One region of the Leifsonia sp. Root112D2 genome, then DNA from elsewhere that is predicted to be linked to it. Evidence: predicted binding sites of a transcription regulator. Region 1 holds the regulator's gene; the other holds the start of a gene.
The links. The regulator LexA, encoded in region 1, represses DNA repair genes until DNA is damaged. The targets are predictions, from matches to a motif close to TCGAACANNTGTTCGA.
Positions count from the first base shown of each region.

Region 2: a site for LexA is predicted at 6,069-6,084, ahead of ASC63_RS13010 (HNH endonuclease signature motif containing protein). Genes of this name have one in related genera too.

Region 1 covers NZ_LMCU01000002.1:234,047-242,955, forward strand. Annotated here, with positions in the region: gene ASC63_RS14920 (amino acid ABC transporter substrate-binding protein) at 1-714, opposite strand, end outside; gene ASC63_RS14925 (SseB family protein) at 888-1,679, opposite strand; gene priA (bifunctional 1-(5-phosphoribosyl)-5-((5-phosphoribosylamino)methylideneamino)imidazole-4-carboxamide isomerase/phosphoribosylanthranilate isomerase PriA) at 1,688-2,434, opposite strand; gene hisH (imidazole glycerol phosphate synthase subunit HisH) at 2,548-3,186, opposite strand; gene hisB (imidazoleglycerol-phosphate dehydratase HisB) at 3,183-3,791, opposite strand; gene ASC63_RS14945 (histidinol-phosphate transaminase) at 3,794-4,903, opposite strand; gene ASC63_RS14950 (LysM peptidoglycan-binding domain-containing protein) at 4,939-5,340, opposite strand; gene lexA (transcriptional repressor LexA) at 5,597-6,283, shown strand; gene ASC63_RS14960 (aldehyde dehydrogenase family protein) at 6,405-7,904, shown strand; gene hflX (GTPase HflX) at 7,977-8,909, opposite strand, start outside.
Region 2 covers NZ_LMCU01000001.1:2,777,800-2,786,708, forward strand. Annotated here, with positions in the region: gene ASC63_RS12990 (hypothetical protein) at 1-1,724, shown strand, start outside; gene fmt (methionyl-tRNA formyltransferase) at 1,768-2,688, shown strand; gene ASC63_RS13000 (RsmB/NOP family class I SAM-dependent RNA methyltransferase) at 2,685-4,103, shown strand; gene ASC63_RS13005 (hypothetical protein) at 4,209-4,775, shown strand; gene ASC63_RS13010 (HNH endonuclease signature motif containing protein) at 4,779-6,014, opposite strand; gene ASC63_RS13015 (NUDIX domain-containing protein) at 6,170-6,601, shown strand; gene rpe (ribulose-phosphate 3-epimerase) at 6,611-7,273, shown strand; gene ASC63_RS13025 (phosphoribosyl-ATP diphosphatase) at 7,297-7,560, shown strand; gene hisG (ATP phosphoribosyltransferase) at 7,623-8,477, shown strand; gene hisF (imidazole glycerol phosphate synthase subunit HisF) at 8,479-8,909, shown strand, end outside.

The DNA of each region.
Region 1 (8,909 bases):
GCCCTTGCGGAAGGCGAAGGCGTTCTCGGCCGGATTCGCCGCTGTGGCCGCGATGCGCAGCGTGACCTCGGGGTGCTGCTTCTCGTAGTCGAGCACGGTCAGCTTGTCGTTCACCGTTGCGTCAATGCGCCCCTGCGTGAGCAAGGCAACGGCCTGCGCCCATCCCTCAACGGCCTGAACCCTGGCTCCCGACTTCTGGGCCAGCGCGTACCAGTCGCTGGTGTTCGACTGGGCTGTTGTCTTGCCCTTCAGATCGGCGAAGCTCGTGATGCTCGTATCATCCGGCCGGGTGACAATCACGCCGGGCGAGACCGTGTACGGCGTGCTGAAGCTGTATTTTGCCTTGCGCTCCGCGGTGATCGAAACCTGGTTTCCAATGAGGTCGATGCGCTTGGAATCCAGCGCCGCGAAGATGCCGTCCCACTGGGTCTCCTGGTAGGTGACCTTCACGCCGAGCTTCTTCGCCACGGCGTTGGTGACGTCGATGTCGTAGCCGGTGAGGGCGTTGGTACTGGGGTCGTGGTACGAGAAGGGCTTGTAGGTGCCCTCCGTGCCGACAATCAGGCCCTTGCTGTTCGACGCAGCCGCCACCAGGTCCTTGCTGCCGTGCACCGTGGTGCTCGCCGCCGATCCTGAGCCGCCGGATGCGCATCCGGCCAGCCCCACGATGAGGACTGCGGCAACCGAGGTGACGAGGGCAAGACGGGATTTCATGGCGACCTTTCGTGGAACCCCTGATCGGGGCCGTGTCATCAACTATGGGCCGTATCTCTCGTGCGCGACCAACTCGGTTACGCGGGGTTACCTGTGGCAACACACGAGGGGGCTGTGACATTTCCAGATGTCGAAAATTGCCCTTCGGCGGGCGTGACGACCGGATGCGATGATCAGTCGGCGGAGGCGAGCAGCTGCACGCCGAGGGAATCCACTCCGGCGGCGATGGCGTCATTCGCCGCCCAGCGCTGCGCGAGCCGCGCGAGAACCGCGTCGAGCTCGGTCTCGGTGAGGCCCTGGATGAGCTCGAGCCGCACCAGCACCTCTGGCCCATGCAGCCGCGCATCGGGGTCGCCGTCGGCGAGCTGCACGTCGAGCACGGCAAGCTCGGTGGAGATGGACGCGCGAAACGCCTCCACCACGGCGGGGTCGGAGGCGGCGGGCCGCCACTGCTCTGAACGAGCCATCGCCCACAATGCCGGACGCCGGATGATGAACTCGGCCGGCGAGGTCGCATCCAGCACCACAAGCTCCGTGCTCTCGCTCGCGGCCGCCAGTGCGACCCGCACTCCATCGGCGGGCACCGGCCTGGCCTCGGGGTTCCAGGCCTGCATGGAGGTCACCGAGGAGAAGACCGGAAGCACATTGCGCCCGTCGGGAGCGGAAACCGTGACGATCGAAAGCTCCTGCTTCTTGTCGATGGCCATGCCGGCGAGCGGACCATCCTCGTTCACACCCGCCTCTCCGAGGTGAGCGACGAGCGGGATGAGAAGCCGGGCATCCCGAAATGCGTCGACGACGGCCTCGGGGCCGTCGGTTCCAGCGTGAAAGGCAGCCAGGGCATCCATCAGCGCAGCGTCGGCCGAGCCATCATCGTCGGAGGACGCGCCCTGTTCGAAATGGCGCCCTGCCCACGGCTGCCCGGCGGAATCGCCGGGAATCGATGGGTGATCTGCGTGGCTCATGACCTCGCTCAGTTGCCCGCGACGTCCAGCGCCTCGGCTAGGGTGAAAGCCCCCGCGTACAGGGCCTTGCCCACTATCGCGCCTTCCAGCCCCAGCGGCACGAGTTCGCGCAGCGCAACAATGTCATCGAGGCTCGAGATTCCGCCGGACGCTATTACCGGACGCGGCGAGTGCTCCATGATCTGACGCAGCAGTTCAAGGTTCGGCCCCTGCAGGGTGCCGTCTTTCGTGACGTCGGTGACGACGTAGCGGGCACAGCCGGCGTCTTCGAGCCGCTCGAGCACCTGCCAGAGATCGCCTCCGTCGCGCGTCCAGCCGCGGGCCGCCAGCGTGGTGCCCCGCACATCGAGCCCAACCGCTACAGCCTCGCCGTATTGTGCAATGACGTTCGCCGCCCATTCCGGGTTCTCGAGCGCCGCCGTTCCCAGGTTGATGCGCTTGGCGCCGAGCCCGAGTGCCGCCTCGAGCGATGCGTCGTCGCGGATGCCGCCGGACAGTTCGACGTTGACGCCCCGCACCTGCTTGATAACCTTCTTGATCACGGAGTGGTTGTCACCGCGGCCGAACGCCGCATCGAGGTCGACGAGATGAATCCATTCGGCACCCTGATCGGCCCAATCGGCGGCCGCGTCGACAGGATCCCCATAGTTCGTCTCGGTGCCTGCCTCGCCCTTGGTCAGGCGCACGGCCTTGCCGCCGGCAACATCCACAGCCGGCAACAGCACGAGACGCGGGGTCTTGTTGAACTCACTCATTGATGGGGGTCCTCGATCATGTGACGGCTTCACGCTACGCGCATATGGGCAACGTGGGCCACGGTGGGCACAAGCACAAAATCTTAGCGCAGGACGGCCTTGCCTTCGGCGCCTCAGCCCGTGAGCGTACCCAGCCAGTTGCGCAACAGGCGAATTCCCGCCGGACCCGACTTCTCGGGGTGGAATTGCGTAGCGGCTAGCGGTCCGTTCTCGACGGCGGCCACGAATCGCCCCCCGTGATCGGCCCAGGTGACGCGCGGGGCCGCAAATGGGCCATGCGCTTCGAGATTCCATGAGCGCGCCGCGTATGAATGCACGAAATAGAAGCGCTCATCGCGCAACCCGTCGAAGAGCACGCTCTCGCTCGGTGCCTGCACGCCATTCCAACCGATGTGGGGAACGACCTCGGCCTCGAGCAGTTCGACCTCGCCCGGCCACTCCCCCAGCCCTGCGGTGGCGGCACCACCCTCCGTGCCGTGTTCGAAGAGGACCTGCATGCCGACGCAGACCCCGAGAACAGAACGGCCGCCAGCGAGACGACGATCAATGATCTCACCGCCGCGCACGGAACGCAGGGCGGACATCACGGCGCTGAACGAGCCGACACCCGGCACGAACAAGCCATCGGCCTCCTCTGCCGAGCGGCGATCGGCCGTCAACTGCACCCGCGCGCCCGCTGCCTCGAGCGCCTTGGCCGCCGAGTGCACATTGCCGGAACCGTAATCGAGAACGACGACGGATGGCGCCGTCACAGGGCTCCCTTGGTCGAGGGCACTCCCGACACCAGCGGGTCGAGCGCCTTCGCCTGGCGGAACGCGCGTGCGAACGCCTTGAACTCAGCCTCGGCAATGTGGTGCGGGTCCCGGCCGCCGAGCACGGTGATGTGGGTCGTCAGAGCGGCGTTGAAGGTGATGGCCTCGAAGACGTGGCGAACCATTGAGCCGGTGAAGTGACCACCGATGAGGTGATATTCGAAGCCGCTCGGCTCTCCCGAGTGCACCAAGAAGGGGCGCCCGGATATATCGACGACCGCCTGCACGAGTGCCTCGTCGAGCGGTACCACGGCGTCCCCGAAGCGGGAGATTCCAGACTTGTCCCCCAGCGCCGTTCGAATGGCCTGTCCGAGCACGATGGCCACGTCTTCGACCGTGTGGTGCACATCGATCTCGATGTCGCCCTTGGCGCTCACGGTCAGGTCGGTGAGCGAGTGCTTCGCGAATGCCGTGAGCAGGTGGTCGTAGAACGGCACGGAGGTGTGGATCTCGGACTGCCCGGTGCCGTCGAGATCGAGCGAGAGCTCGATACTCGACTCACTGGTCTCACGCCGAAGCTGTGCGGTGCGGTTCACGGAGGTCATGTTCACGACTTTACCGGCACGGCCCCGCCACGGGCATCCGGTGCCAGCGGGGCTATCGCCTCGAGGAAGGCCGTGGTCTCCGCCTCGGTGCCCGCCGTAACGCGCAGGTGGCCGGGAATGCCGATATCGCGGATGAGCACGCCGCTCGCCAGCAGCGTTTCGAACACCGCGTTCGGCTCGTCCACACCGCCGAACAGCACGAAGTTGCTGCCGGTGCGGTGCGGTGTGAATCCCATGCGCTCCAGTTCGACGACAATTCGATCGCGCTGGGCAACAATCTCACCCACCATCGCGAGCATCTCGTCGGAGTGGGCCAGGGCGGCTGTTGCCGCCGCCTGCGTGAGCGCCGAGAGGTGATACGGCAGACGCACCAGCCGCAACGCGTCGAGCACTGCAGGGTCTGCGGCGAGGTACCCGAGCCGGACACCCGCGAAGGCGAATGCCTTGCTCATGGTGCGCGAGACGAGCAGCCGCTCGCGACCCTCAAGCAGCGTGAGCGCCGACGGCGCATCCGGTGGCATGAATTCGGCGTACGCCTCGTCGACGATGACGATGCCGTCGCTCGCCTCGTAGGCGGCAGCAACGACGTCGAGCCCGAGCGGGGTGCCTGTCGGGTTGTTGGGTGAGCAGAGAATGACGATGCTCGGCGTTGTGCGACGGATCTCGGCGACGACCGTGTCGGCGCTGAGCTCGTAGTCTTCGTCACGCGCGCCGGATATCCAGGCGGTGTCTGTTCCGGATGCCAGCAGCGGGTACATCGAATATGTCGGTGAGAATCCGAGCAGGCTGCGACCCGGGCCGCCGAAGGCCTGCATGATCTGCTGCAGCACCTCGTTGGAGCCGTTCGCCGCCCAGATATTCTCTCGGCTCAGGGCGTGGCCGAGATAACCTGCCAACGCATCGCGTAGCGCGGTGAACTCACGGTCCGGATAGCGATTCGCTCCACGCACGGCCCCGGAAACGGCTTCGACGATGTCGGCGACGACGTTCTCGGGCAACGGATGCGTGTTCTCGTTGACGTTCAGCGCGACCGGCACGTTCTTCTGCGGTGCCCCATACGGAGAGAGCCCCCGGAGGTTTTCACGGATGGGCAGATCAGAGAAGGAAATCACCCCATCATGCTACTGGGCCAGCCTTTGGGGACATGCTAGCGGCGACTGCCCGCGTACTGCACCGGGATGGCGACGCGCTGCCCCGGAGAAACGAGAGTGCTCGAGAGCTGGTTCACCGAAACGATGTCGGCAATGACGTCGCGAGGGTCGGAGTTCGGAGCTACTCGCTCGGCGATGGTCCAGAGGGACTCGCCGCTCTGCACGGTGGCGTAGCTGAAGTTCGTGTGCGCGCTCGAATCGGTGGCGACGGCCCCTCCACCGTTGAGGGCGAAGACGGCGGCCGCGACGACGAGCGGGATGGACGCGAGAGTGGTCAGAACGACGCGGCCCCGCCGAGTGAGGTGAAGGCGTGTCTTCGCGGGTGCCTGCGGAAGCCGCTGCGTGCTTACGCGCTCGGCACGAAAGCCTGTCACCGATACTGCCATTGCTGTGCTCATTACCCGACCTCCTCGGCCACTTCGCTCTCACCGGCTGTGAGGATATGCGAACGTATGTTCCGAATATATATTCGATTATTCGAAACCGCAAGCAGGAAATTGCTGAGCGAATACGCCGCCGATACCGCGACACACTCGAACACATGTTTGTTTATGCCGTTAACCCGGATACAGTTTCGATTGTCTGGGTATGACTCAATCAGGCACCACCGACATTCGGATTAGCCGGTTGGGGTCTTCACGAAGGGACGGCACGGTGACAAGCGACAATTCAGCGGCGAAAGAGCGAGTCGGCACTCGGCGACGCAAGAGCCTGAGCGCAAAGCAGCTGGCCATCCTCGAGGTCATCCAGCAGTCCGTCGCGTCGCGCGGCTACCCGCCGAGCATGCGTGAGATCGGCGACGCCGTCAGCCTCTCTTCGCTCTCCAGCGTCACGCACCAGCTCAATCAACTGGAGCTCAGCGGCTATCTGCGTCGGGATCCGAACCGCCCGCGTGCCCTTGAGATTCTCATCGACCTGCCGTCGTCATCCGCGACGCCGGACTTCGAGAACACCACGCCCATCGGCGACGCCACCATGGTGCCACTCGTCGGCCGCATTGCCGCGGGCATACCCATCACCGCCGAGCAGCAGATCGACGAGGTCTTTCCGCTCCCTCGCCAGCTGGTCGGCAAGGGCGAGCTCTTCATGCTCAAGGTGGTCGGCGAGTCGATGATCGACGCCGCCATCTGCGATGGTGACTGGGTGGTCGTGCGACAGCAGAACACGGCGGAGAACGGAGACATCGTCGCCGCGATGCTCGACGAGGAGGCCACCGTGAAGGTGTTTCGCCAGCGCGACGGCCACACCTGGCTGCTTCCGCAGAACTCGGCATTCGAGCCGATTCTGGGTGACTACGCCGAGGTGCTCGGCAAGGTCGTCGCCGTCTTGCGGTCACTCTGAGGCCGGAGCGGACTTCGCCTTCGTCGCTCGCCGTTCACCATTCCTGACTTCCCCAGCCAAAGCGACGCTTGACGGGGCAGAATCAGAATGAATGAATCCCAGACAGAGAGGTCTGAAAGCGATGACGAACACCATCAGCACAACGGCGCCCACAACGACGGGCCTGTACATCGGCGGTAAGGAGCGCGCGACCAGTGAGTCGCTTGCTATTCCCGACCCCGCCAAGCCCGGCCTCGTGGTCGGATACGCCGCCGCCGCAAGCCAGGAGGACGTCGCCGACGCCGTCGCGGCGGCAAAGGCCGCGTATCCGGCGTGGTCTGCCTTGTCGGCCACCGAGCGCGCCGCGCAGATGCTCGAGGCCATCACCGGAATCGACGAACTGCGCGACGAGGATGCGGCGATCCTCTCGCAGGAGAACGGCAAGGTGCGCGTTGAGGCATGGATCGACGCACTCGTCTTCGAGCTGCGGTGGAGGCTCGCGCTCGAACTCGCCGACGACGTCGATAACGGCCATGTGCTCTCACCCGCCCCTGGCATCCCAGTCACGACGACCGTGAGCTACCAGTCCCTCGGCGTCGTCACCGCAATAGTGCCGTTCAACTGGCCGATAGCGATTCTCGGTGCCGCCTTGCCACATGCGCTGCTCGCCGGCAACACCGCCATCGTCAAGCCGCCGCCCTCGGCACCGCTTGCCACCGCACGGGTCGTGCAGCGCATCGCCGAGAAGCTTCCTCCGGGCGTGCTCAACCTCGTGACGGGCAAGGATGCCGACATGACCGGTCTGATTCAGAACGAGGACGTGGCAAAGGTGTGCTTCACCGGCAGCGTCGGTGGCGGAAAGCGCATCATGGAGATGGCGTCGAAGTCGCTCACCCGCGTCACGCTGGAACTCGGCGGAAACGATGCCGCTGTGCTGCTCGACGACGCGATACTCGACGACACCCACCTCGATCGGCTATTCGCGGCCATCTACGACACCACCGGGCAGATCTGCATGAACGCCAAGCGGGTCTACGTGCACCGCTCACGGCTCGACGAGGTGGTCGCCGGGCTCTCGGCGCGACTGGAGAAGACGGTGCTCGGGTACGGCCTCGACGAGGGTACGACGATGGGGCCGCTGCACTCCCCCGTGCAGAAGGCCTTCGTGACCGAGATCATCGAGGAGGCGAAGAGCGCGGGCGCGACGGTTCTCGAGTTCGGGGAACTTCCCAGCGGCGACGAGTTCGTCGGCGGAAACTTCGTGCGCCCGGCCATCGTCATCGACCCCGACCCCTCGCTGCGCGTTGTGACCGAGGAGCAGTTCGGCCCGGTGATCCCCATCATCCCCTTCGACACCGAGGAGGAAGCCGTGGCGTTCGCCAACGACAGCTGGGGTGGACTGTGCGGCTCTGTCTGGACGGCGAGCGTCGAGAGCGCGAATCGCGTCGGCTCGCAGCTCGTCTGCGGATACGTCTGGGTGAATGATCACGGCGCGACCCGCCTCGACCTGCGCGCCCCGTTCGGTGGCATGAAGCAGTCGGGATTCGGTCGAGAACAGGGCATCGAGGGCGTTCGAGCCTTTCAGGACACCCGCGCCATAGCCCACCTCGACGCCGAGGCGCTTGCGCAGATGGCTCACTGACGCCGACGGCGCGCGGGGATTGCCCGCCACACACGGGGGTCCGGCGCCAGCCGGGCCCCCTTCTGTGGCGGGTCAGTGTGTTGCGCTGGCGAATGCGGTGAAGACGGACTCGTACTCGGGCATCATCAGGGCACGGATGCGTGTGCCCGCCGCCACGTATTCCGTCTCCAGAACCCGTCCACGCTCGTGCAGCGCCGCCACCAGGTCGCCCCGGTCATAGGGAATCACCACGTCGATCTCGATCGACGGATCGGGAAGCAACCGCGCTATCGCCGCGAGCACGTCATCGACGCCCTCGCCGGTGCGCGCCGAGACGAACACCGCGTTCGGCTCCAGTCCGCGCAAAACCAGGCGGTCGTCATCCGTCACCAGATCGGCCTTGTTGAAGACCACGAGCTCGGGGATGTCGCGGGCACCGACCTCGCCTATGACGTCTCGCACCGTGGTCAGCTGGCTGGCCGGGTCGGGATGGGAGGCGTCGACGACGTGAACGATGAGGTCTGAATCGGCAACCTCTTCAAGCGTGGATCGGAATGCCTCCACCAGTTGGTGGGGCAGATTGCGCACGAAGCCCACGGTGTCGGTGAGCGTGTACAGGCGGCCGTCCGCCGTGACAGACTTGCGCACCGTCGCATCCAGGGTGGCGAAGAGCGCGTTCTCGACGAGCACCCCCGCCTTGGTGATGCGGTTGAGCAGACTCGATTTTCCGGCGTTGGTGTAGCCGGCAATTGCCACGGACGGCACCGCGTTGCGTCGACGGTTGGCCCGTTTCGCCTCACGGGCCGGCTTGAATCCGACGATCTGCTTGCGCAGCTTGGCCATACGGGTGTGGATGCGACGGCGATCGAGCTCGATCTTCGTCTCACCGGGTCCGCGCGATCCCATACCGGCGCCCGCGCCGCCCACCTGGCCACCGGCCTGCCGTGACATCGACTCGCCCCAGCCGCGCAGGCGGGGCAACAGGTATTCGAGTTGCGCGAGTTCGACCTGCGCCTTGCCCTCGCG
Region 2 (8,909 bases), on a different contig from region 1:
TCAGCGACGAGGTGTGGAACCTCGCGCGTCGGGTGGCCGACCGTGGCGCCGGGGGAGCGTCCGATGTCATCCGGCTCGCCGTGCCCTCACGCCAGGTGCGCGTCGAAAAGGCCTGGCTGGCTGCGCCCCGGAACACTTCGGTCGCAGGGCCTTCCGAAGCGCCCGTAATTTCCGGCTACCCCGACGGCCGCCTCGAAGCCGCGCTCGAGAACAACGAGCGCCTCGCTGTCTCGGCAATACCGCACCTGGCAGAACTGCCCGACGGCGCTTGGGTGGGCCGCTGGGCCATCACCCTTGCCGAGGCCGCCACACGGTGTGTACTCGGCGGTCGCAGCGCCATTCTGGTCGTGCCCGACTACCGCGACCAGGAACAGCTGGCGGCGGCTCTTGCCACCATCGCTCCCGACGGCGTGGTTGCCGCCCTGGATGCCCGTCAATCCAATCCCGACCGCTACCGTGCCTTCCTGAGCTGTCTCGACGGCCCCCGCATCATCATCGGCAATCGCTCGGCGGTCTACGCGCCGGCCGACAAGCTCGGTCTTCTCGCCATCTTCAGCGACGGAGATCCGTTGCATGCCGAGCCGCTCAGCCCGTACGTGCATGCGCGCGACGCCGCGCTCGTGCGGCAGGAACAGCAGGGTTGTGCGCTCTGGCTCGTCGGCCATTCCCGCACCGTTGAGACGCAGCGCCTCGTCGAACTCGGCTGGCTGCACGAGGTGGTGCCGGCACGCACCGCGGCGCCGAAGATCGTGCCCACCGCCCAGCAGGCCGCATCCGACCCGCAGGCGCAGGCCGCCCGCATCCCGTCGACGGCCTGGCGCGAGGCGCGAGCCGCGCTCGAGCGCGGACCCGTGCTCGTGCAGGTGGCGCGCCCCGGCTATGCGCCTTCTCTCGCGTGCGACAACTGCCACCAGACGGCCCGGTGCACCCGCTGCGAGGGGCCCCTGAGCCAGTCCACCGCGCGCTCGGTGCCCTCCTGCGGCTGGTGCGGCGCCCTCGCCACCGACTGGGTCTGCGACAACTGCGAGCACACGAAGCTGCGTCGTGTCGGCGCGGGCAGCGCCCGCACGGTCGAAGATCTCGGCCGCGCGTTTCCCGGGGTGCGCGTCGTGATTGCCGATGGCGAGCATCCGGTTCGCTCAGTCGACGCGAAGCCCGCGCTCGTGGTCGCCACCCGTGGCGCCGAACCGATTGCCGCGGGCGGCTATCAAGCGATCTTGCTGCTCGACGGCGAACGGATGCTGGCCCGCGAGTCCCTGCGCATCGGCGAGGACTGCCTGCGCTGGTGGATGAATGCCGCCGCGCTGGCCGCGCCCGGCGCCACCACCATGCTCGTCGGCGTTGCGGGACCGCTCGCCCAGGCCATGGCGACGTGGCGCACGGATGGCTACGCGTCGCGCGAGCTGGCGGACCGCCGGGAGCTGCGGTTTCCCCCCGCGGTGCGCGTCGCATCCATCACCGGAGCCAGCCAGGCCGTCGAGGCCGCAATCGCCCAGCTTGACGCCGAGACGGTGCTCGACACGCTTGGGCCGGTGCCCCTCGACGCTGGGCTCGTGCGCAGCATCGTGCGTTTCGAATACGGCCATGGCGCCGATGTTGCCGCCACGCTGCGCGCGGCCGTGATTCGCAATGCGACCAGCCGCCGCAAAGCCCCGGCCGGCAAGGGCGGCTTTCGGCCAGCGCCTACACTCAGAGTACGTTTCGATGACCCGGAGATTCTGTGATCCACGCCTTTACCCCTGATTCCTTGAGCACACCGACCGCCGCATGAGGCTCGTGTTCGCCGGAACCCCGAACGTTGCCGTTGCCGCGCTTCAGGTGCTGGCCGACGGCCCCCACGATGTCGTCGCCGTCATCTCTCGCAGCGACGCGCCGCTCGGACGCAAACGAGTGCTCACGCCCTCGGCCGTCGCCGCGCACGCCGCCCAACTCGGCATCCCGACGATCAAGGCGAACCGGCTCGATGAGGCCACAACCGCCGAGATCACCGCCCTCTCGCCGGATCTCGGCGTGATAGTCGCCTACGGCGGCCTGGTGCGCGAGCCCCTTTTGAGCGCGCCACGGCTCGGCTGGATCAACCTGCACTTCTCGCTGCTGCCGCGCTGGCGTGGTGCAGCCCCCGTTCAGGGGGCCATCCTCGCCGGCGACACCGCGACCGGCGCCGCCGTGTTCCAGCTCGTGGCGGGCCTGGATGCTGGTGATGTTTACGCGAGCCTCAGCCGCGCCATCGGGCCGGATGAAACATCCGGCGAACTGCTCGACGCACTGTCGCACACCGGAGCCGAACTGTTAGCGACAGTCGTCGACGATCTCGCCGCCGGGCGCGCGACAGCGTCACCGCAGCGGGGCGAGCCGACCGCCGCCGCAAAGATCACTCTGCAGGATGCCCGCATCGACTGGACCGTCGGCGCAACGGAGGCGTACAACCGCATTCGTGCCGTCACACCGGAACCCGGCGCTTTCACGGAAATCGACGGCCAGCGGCTGAAGATCGGCGCAGCGCGACTCGCGCCCGATGCCTCCGGGCTTGCCCCTGGCGCACTCGAGGCGGATGCGGCCGGGGTGCTCGTGGGCACCGCAAGCCACCCGATTCGACTTCTCGAGGTTCAGCCCGCGGGCAAGCGCCCCATGTGTGCGCTCGACTGGTGGCGCGGCCTCGCGAATCGCGAGAAGGCGGTGGCGCGATGAACCCCAAGCCATCCGGCGGGCGACCGAACAGAGTCGGCTCGTACGCGCAGCCGGCCCGTCGCGTGGCGCTGGAGGTCATCACGGCCGTGCGCGAGTCGGATGCCTATGCCAACCTGCTGCTGCCTACCCGCATTGCCCGGGCGGGCCTGTCACAGGCGGATGCCGGCCTGGCCACCGAACTCACGTACGGCACGCTGCGCATGCTCGGCTACTACGACCGCGTCATTGCGCTGGCCGCGCGCCGCGATGTCGACAAAATCGACGCGCCGATTCTGGACGTGCTGCGTCTCGGCGCGCACCAGCTTCTCTCGATGCGCGTCGCGAAGCACGCCGCCGTCAATGAGTCCGTCGCGCTCGCCCACACCGTCGGGTCACAGTCGGCGACGGGCTTCTGCAACGGCGTGCTGCGCGAGATCACCCGGCACACGCCCGATGAATGGCGGGAGCGCGTGCGGGCCGCGGCGAACGGCGCTGATGACGCGCTGGGCGCGTTGGCGTCGCATCCGGCCTGGATCATTCGCGCGTTTCGGCAGGCGCTGGAGGCTGAGGGGCGCGCGAGTGAACTCGAGGCCCTGCTCGAGGCGGACAACGCGCCGCCGCGCGTGAACCTCGTGGCACTGCCCGGTGTTGCCGAGATTCCGGCGGATGCCGAGCGCAATCGTTTCGCGCCCACCGGCTTCGTGCTGGCCGGGGGAGACCCCCAGGCCATCGTGACCGGCAATGCGGGTGCCGTGCGGGTTCAGGACGAGGGCTCGCAGCTCGCGGCGCTCGCGCTTACCCGGGCACGCCCGGTTGTTGCGGGAGAGCGCTGGCTCGACCTGTGTGCCGGGCCTGGCGGCAAGGCGGCGTTGCTGGCCGCCGAGGCACGCCTCGGCGGCGCGACCCTGATCGCCAACGAGCTGGTACCCGCACGCGCCGAACTGGTGCGCAATGCGTTAGCGCCCGTTCCGGGCGAGACGCCGGTCTGGGAACGCGACGGCATCTCGATAGGCGAGAGCGACCCCGAAGGTTTCGACCGCATTCTGCTGGATGCCCCATGCACCGGCCTCGGCGCACTGCGTCGGCGCCCCGAGGCCCGCTGGCGCAAGTCGCCCCGAGACGTGGCAGAACTGGGGCGTCTGCAGGCCGAACTGCTCGACGCCGCGGTGCGCGCACTGAAGCCGGGGGGCATTCTCGCCTACGTGACCTGCTCGCCGCATGTGGCAGAGACGCGCATTGCCGTCGACGATGCGGTCAAACGCTGGCACGGCGAGATCGAGCCGCTGCCGACCCGCCAGCTGGTCTCGGCCGTCACGCTCACCGAACCAGATCTCGCGGGCCGCGACGACCAGGTGCAGTTGTGGCCGCACCGGCACGGCACTGACGCGATGTTCATCGCCCTGCTGACGAAGCAGCCCTCGACGGAACGCACGTAGCGGCGCCGCTCTCGGGTGTCGGCGCTTGCCGGGTGGTCTCCATTCGCGCAAAGATCGACCATGCGCGCAGATCGGCCGTTGCCCGGCAACCCGTGGCCTCACGACATGGTGATCGCCATCGAAGATGGTCCGTTCCCGCTCGATCAGATGCTTTACGTCCGCGCTGCGTGGTCGCTGAGCATTCCCTCAGTCCCGCCGCTGGATCCTGCGTTCGAGGTCGTCGCCTCGGCACCACCTGATGGCTGGAATCCGGCGGATGTGGAACGGCTGTGGTTGCGCGATTGGGATCGTGCCTGGTCACGATTCGATGCGCCGACGGTCAGTAACGTTCCCGACGAAGGCACCTTGCGAGCAATCGCCGAAACTCCGGACGAGGACCTTGATCACCGGTTCTGGGGGCCCTCCGAGATCTGGCAAGAAGGCATCGACCTTGGCGCGGTGAACCGCTGGCGATCCTTGATCAGAGGCGAGCACGCGCTGAGGCTGGAAGACACGCCCGAACGGCAAGCGCTGCCGGCACTCATCACTGCCTGGGAGCACGGCCTGCACACCGTCGTGCAGCTGCCCTACGAAGGACACTACGCGAGCTGGCTCAACCGTCGGTGCCTGGTGGTCTCGCGTCACACTCGCCTGCACCGCGAGCTCTACAGTCAGGCGCTCCTGGCCTTCTGAGTATCAGAAGGGCGGCGGATCGCTGGTGCGCGTAAAGCCCGTGGGCGTGGTCCAGGCATAGCGACCGCCTTCGGCGCGACTCAGCGTGATTTTCGTCTTGTGTTTGAGGCTGTGGTGCCCGCGGCTGAGCGGGGCGAGGTTGTCGTCGTTGGTGGTGCCGTCGAACTGCCAATCGGTCGTGTGGTCCAGGTCACACTCACGCGACGCTCTGGAGCAGTGCGGAACAACACAGCTGCGGAACTTGCGTCGCAGCCACTCACGCTGTGCCGCGGTGGGGCGGTAGCTTCGCCGGTCCATGTTCAGGTCGACACCGCTGATCGGATCCGTGAAGATTCGCCGGAACGACGGGGCATCCGCCACCAGCAACCGTGCGGTCGCCTCATCAATGGGTCCGTAACCGTCAAGGACGGCCGGAGCCAGCTGTGCCTGTGTGAGCAACGTGGGCTGATTCAGCAGCGTCGTCACCGGCACCGAGATCTGCACGTGGGTCACAACCTCGTTCGGAGTTCCTCTACCGGTGAGCAGGTCGGCCGCGGCATCCGCACGCAACTGAGCCAGGGTGCGGCTCTCATCGGACTGCGCTCGTTGCCGTGACGCCGCCGCGGTCAGGCGCGCGTCGATCTTCATGATGGCGGGCGCATCCGAGTAGAGATGCATCCACGCCATGCCGTCATCGGCCGGTTCGATCTCGACTCGCCGATCAACGGCCGCCGCCTGATGACGCTCAACCGGGTCCGCCGGATGCAGCCGCTCACGGATCACACGCGCTGCCGTACGGAATTTCGACGGAGTCAGTCGTGCAGCCCTGTCGACGAGCAGCGCATCGAGTTCATCGAAGACCGGTGAATCGTCGGGGAGGCTTCGCGCCAGTTCGGCAGCAGTGCGCACATTACTGTGGGGCACTCGGCCGCCTCGAAACTCCGCCCACACCTTCGGCAGCCGCGCGATCAGTGTCTCCGTGTCGTGAAGCAGCGACCAGATCACGTTCTCCGATTTCGACAGGCGCAAAGCCAGGTCGAAGACGACCGAGCGCTCGGCGAGCCGGATGCCCTCCGCACGCGTCTGCGCCGCACCCGGCAGCACGTATAACTCCGGATGCCGCCGGGCCAGCAACACGGCCTCGTAGATCGCGTTCATCTGCAGGCATTGCACGGCCGCAAGCGATGCGTTCAACAACGCGGCAGCGGACAGGCGCGTCTTCAGTTCACGCGTCTCGTCGCTTTCCTCGTTTTCGACCATGACTCAACTATCGAACACACCACCGACATTGTGAGAGGACAGTTCGACAAGCTATCGAATATTTATCTCACATTTTCGAGCGAGGGACTTGCCGATGGATTGAGGGCGGTCAGGTTGCAATCTCGCTCAGGTTCCGAACCCCATAGGCTGCATTGGTGGCACACTACGGCGTCTACGGGGCATGGCGTCAGAACGGCCGCGTCGTGGCGATCCGAAAGGCGCGAGGCCCGTACACAGGCATGCTCGACCTTCCGGGAGGGTCGCCCGAAGGCGACGAGACATCCGAGGAGACGCTTCTTCGGGAGCTACACGAGGAATGCGGGGTAGCCGACGTTCACGTCGTGTCGTGGCATCCATTCGATTTCTTCATCACAGAGTCGAGTACCGGCGAGCCGGTCAACTCGAACCATCGCGGGTCGATTGCCATCGTGCGCGTGCTTGACACCGTGAAGCCCATCGAGAACGTCGAGGATGTGCGCGGCGTCGAGCTGATCGATCCCCGCGAGCATCCCGAGTCTGAGTTCACGCCGCCGTTTGCGTATGCGCTCACTCTCCTGCACGACCCCGGCCTCACCCCACGCCGCTAGGCTGGCACCATGCCCGTCAGAATCAATCCGAGCATTCTCGCCGCCGACTTCGTGAACCTCGAGCGCGATCTGGGCCGCATCTCCAGCGCCGATCTCGTGCACGTGGACGTCATGGACAACCATTTCGTGCCAAACCTCACCTTCGGGCCCCAAATGGTCGGTCGTGTGCAGGATGTGGCGACGATTCCGCTCGACGTGCACCTCATGATCGAAAACCCCGAGCGCTGGGCGCCTGGATACGCCGAGCTCGGCGCGTTCTCTGTCACCTTCCACGCCGAGGCGACGAGCGATCCGGTTGCGTTGGCACGCCAGTTGCGGCAGATGGGCGCGCGCGCCGGCGTCGCGCTCAAGCCAGGCACCGACATCGAGCCCTATCTCGAGCTGCTGGCCGAATTCGATCAAGTACTCGTCATGACCGTCGAACCCGGGTTCGGCGGCCAGTCGTTCATGCCCGAGACGATGCCCAAGCTGCGGATGCTGCGCGAACGAGCCCTGAAATCCGGTCTCGACGTGTGGTTGCAGGTCGACGGCGGAATCACCGAGGAAACCATAGTGACCGCGGCGGAGGCCGGGGCGGACACCTTCGTGGCCGGCTCCAGCGTCTTCGCCTCCGAAGACCCCGCTGCCCGGATCGCGCTGCTGCGCGAGACGGCCGCGCGACACAGCCACTGATGCGATACCGGTAGCCTGTATTCGTGAAAACTTTCGACGACCTCTTCGCCGAGCTGAGCGAGAAAGCCAGGACCCGTCCGGCCGACTCTCGCACCGTTGCGGAACTCGACGCCGGCGTGCATGCCATCGGCAAGAAGATCGTCGAGGAGGCCGCCGAGGTGTGGATGGCCGCCGAATACGAGACCACAGAGAACACGGCCGAGGAGATCTCGCAGCTGCTCTACCACCTGCAGGTGCTCATGATTGAGCGCGGGCTGTCGACGGCGGATGTGTACCGACATCTGTGATGTGCACACCACAGATGTTCGAACATCACACCCCCTGACACTTTTATCGATAGGCCATCACCATGCTGAGAATTGCGGTGCCCAACAAGGGCTCCCTGTCTGAAACCGCAGCACAAATGCTGCTCGAGGCCGGCTACAACGGTCGCCGCGACCCCAAAGAACTCATCGTCGCCGACCCGCAGAACGACGTTGAGTTCTTCTACCTGCGCCCCCGCGACATCGCCACCTATGTCGGCTCCGGCGCGCTCGATGTGGGCATCACGGGGCGCGACCTGCTGCTGGATTCCGGGTCGAGCGCGGCAGAGATCGCCACACTCGACTTCGCAAAGTCGACGTTCCGCTTCGCCGGCCCGACGGGTGCGTTCTCGGAGCTCGCCGACCTCGAGGGCACCCGTGTGGCGACAAGCTATCCGGGACTCGTCGGGAGCTTTCTCGCGGCATCCGGGATCTCGGCCGATCTCGTCACCCTGGACGGCGCCGTCGAGTCCGCGGTGCGCCTCGGCGTCGCGGATGCGGTCGCCGATGTCGTCGAGACCGGCTCAACCCTGCAGAAACAGGGCCTGGAGATCTTCGGCCCGGTCATTCTCGCCTCGGAGGCCGTACTCATCAGTCGCGAGCCGGATGCCGCGGCCGGCGACGTACACGGCGTCGACGTTCTGCTGCGGCGGCTGCACGGCGTCATGGTGGCTCGCCAGTTCGTGCTCATGGACTACGACCTGCCGGTCAAGCTGCTCGAGCAGGCCGTTGCGCTGACCCCCGGCGTGGAGTCGCCAACGGTGTCGCCGCTGCGCGACCCCGAATGGGTGGCCGTGCGGGCGATGGTGCGTCGCGACGGCACCAACCACATGATGGACGCGCTGTACGACCTCGGCGCGCGCGCCATTCTCGTCACGCCCATCCACGCGGCCAGGATCTGAGATGTCCCTCGCGGTGCGGGTCATTCCCTGCCTCGACGTGGCAGACGGACGCGTCGTCAAGGGGGTCAACTTCCAGAACCTGCGCGACGCGGGCGATCCCGTTGAACTCGCCCGGCGCTACTACGAGCAGGGCGCGGATGAACTGACCTTTCTCGACGTCACGGCGACCGTCGACAACCGCAACACGACCTACGACGTGGTGCGGGCGACGGCCGAACAGGTCTTCATACCACTGACCGTCGGCGGGGGAGTGCGCAGTACGGAGGACGTCTCCCGCCTGCTGGCGAGCGGAGCGGACAAGATCGGCGTGAACAGCGCCGCGATTGCGCGCCCCGCCCTCATCGGCGAGATAGCCGACCGCTTCGGTGCCCAGGTGCTGGTGCTGTCGCTGGACGTGAAGCGGGCGCCGGGTACGGCATCCGGTTTCGTGGT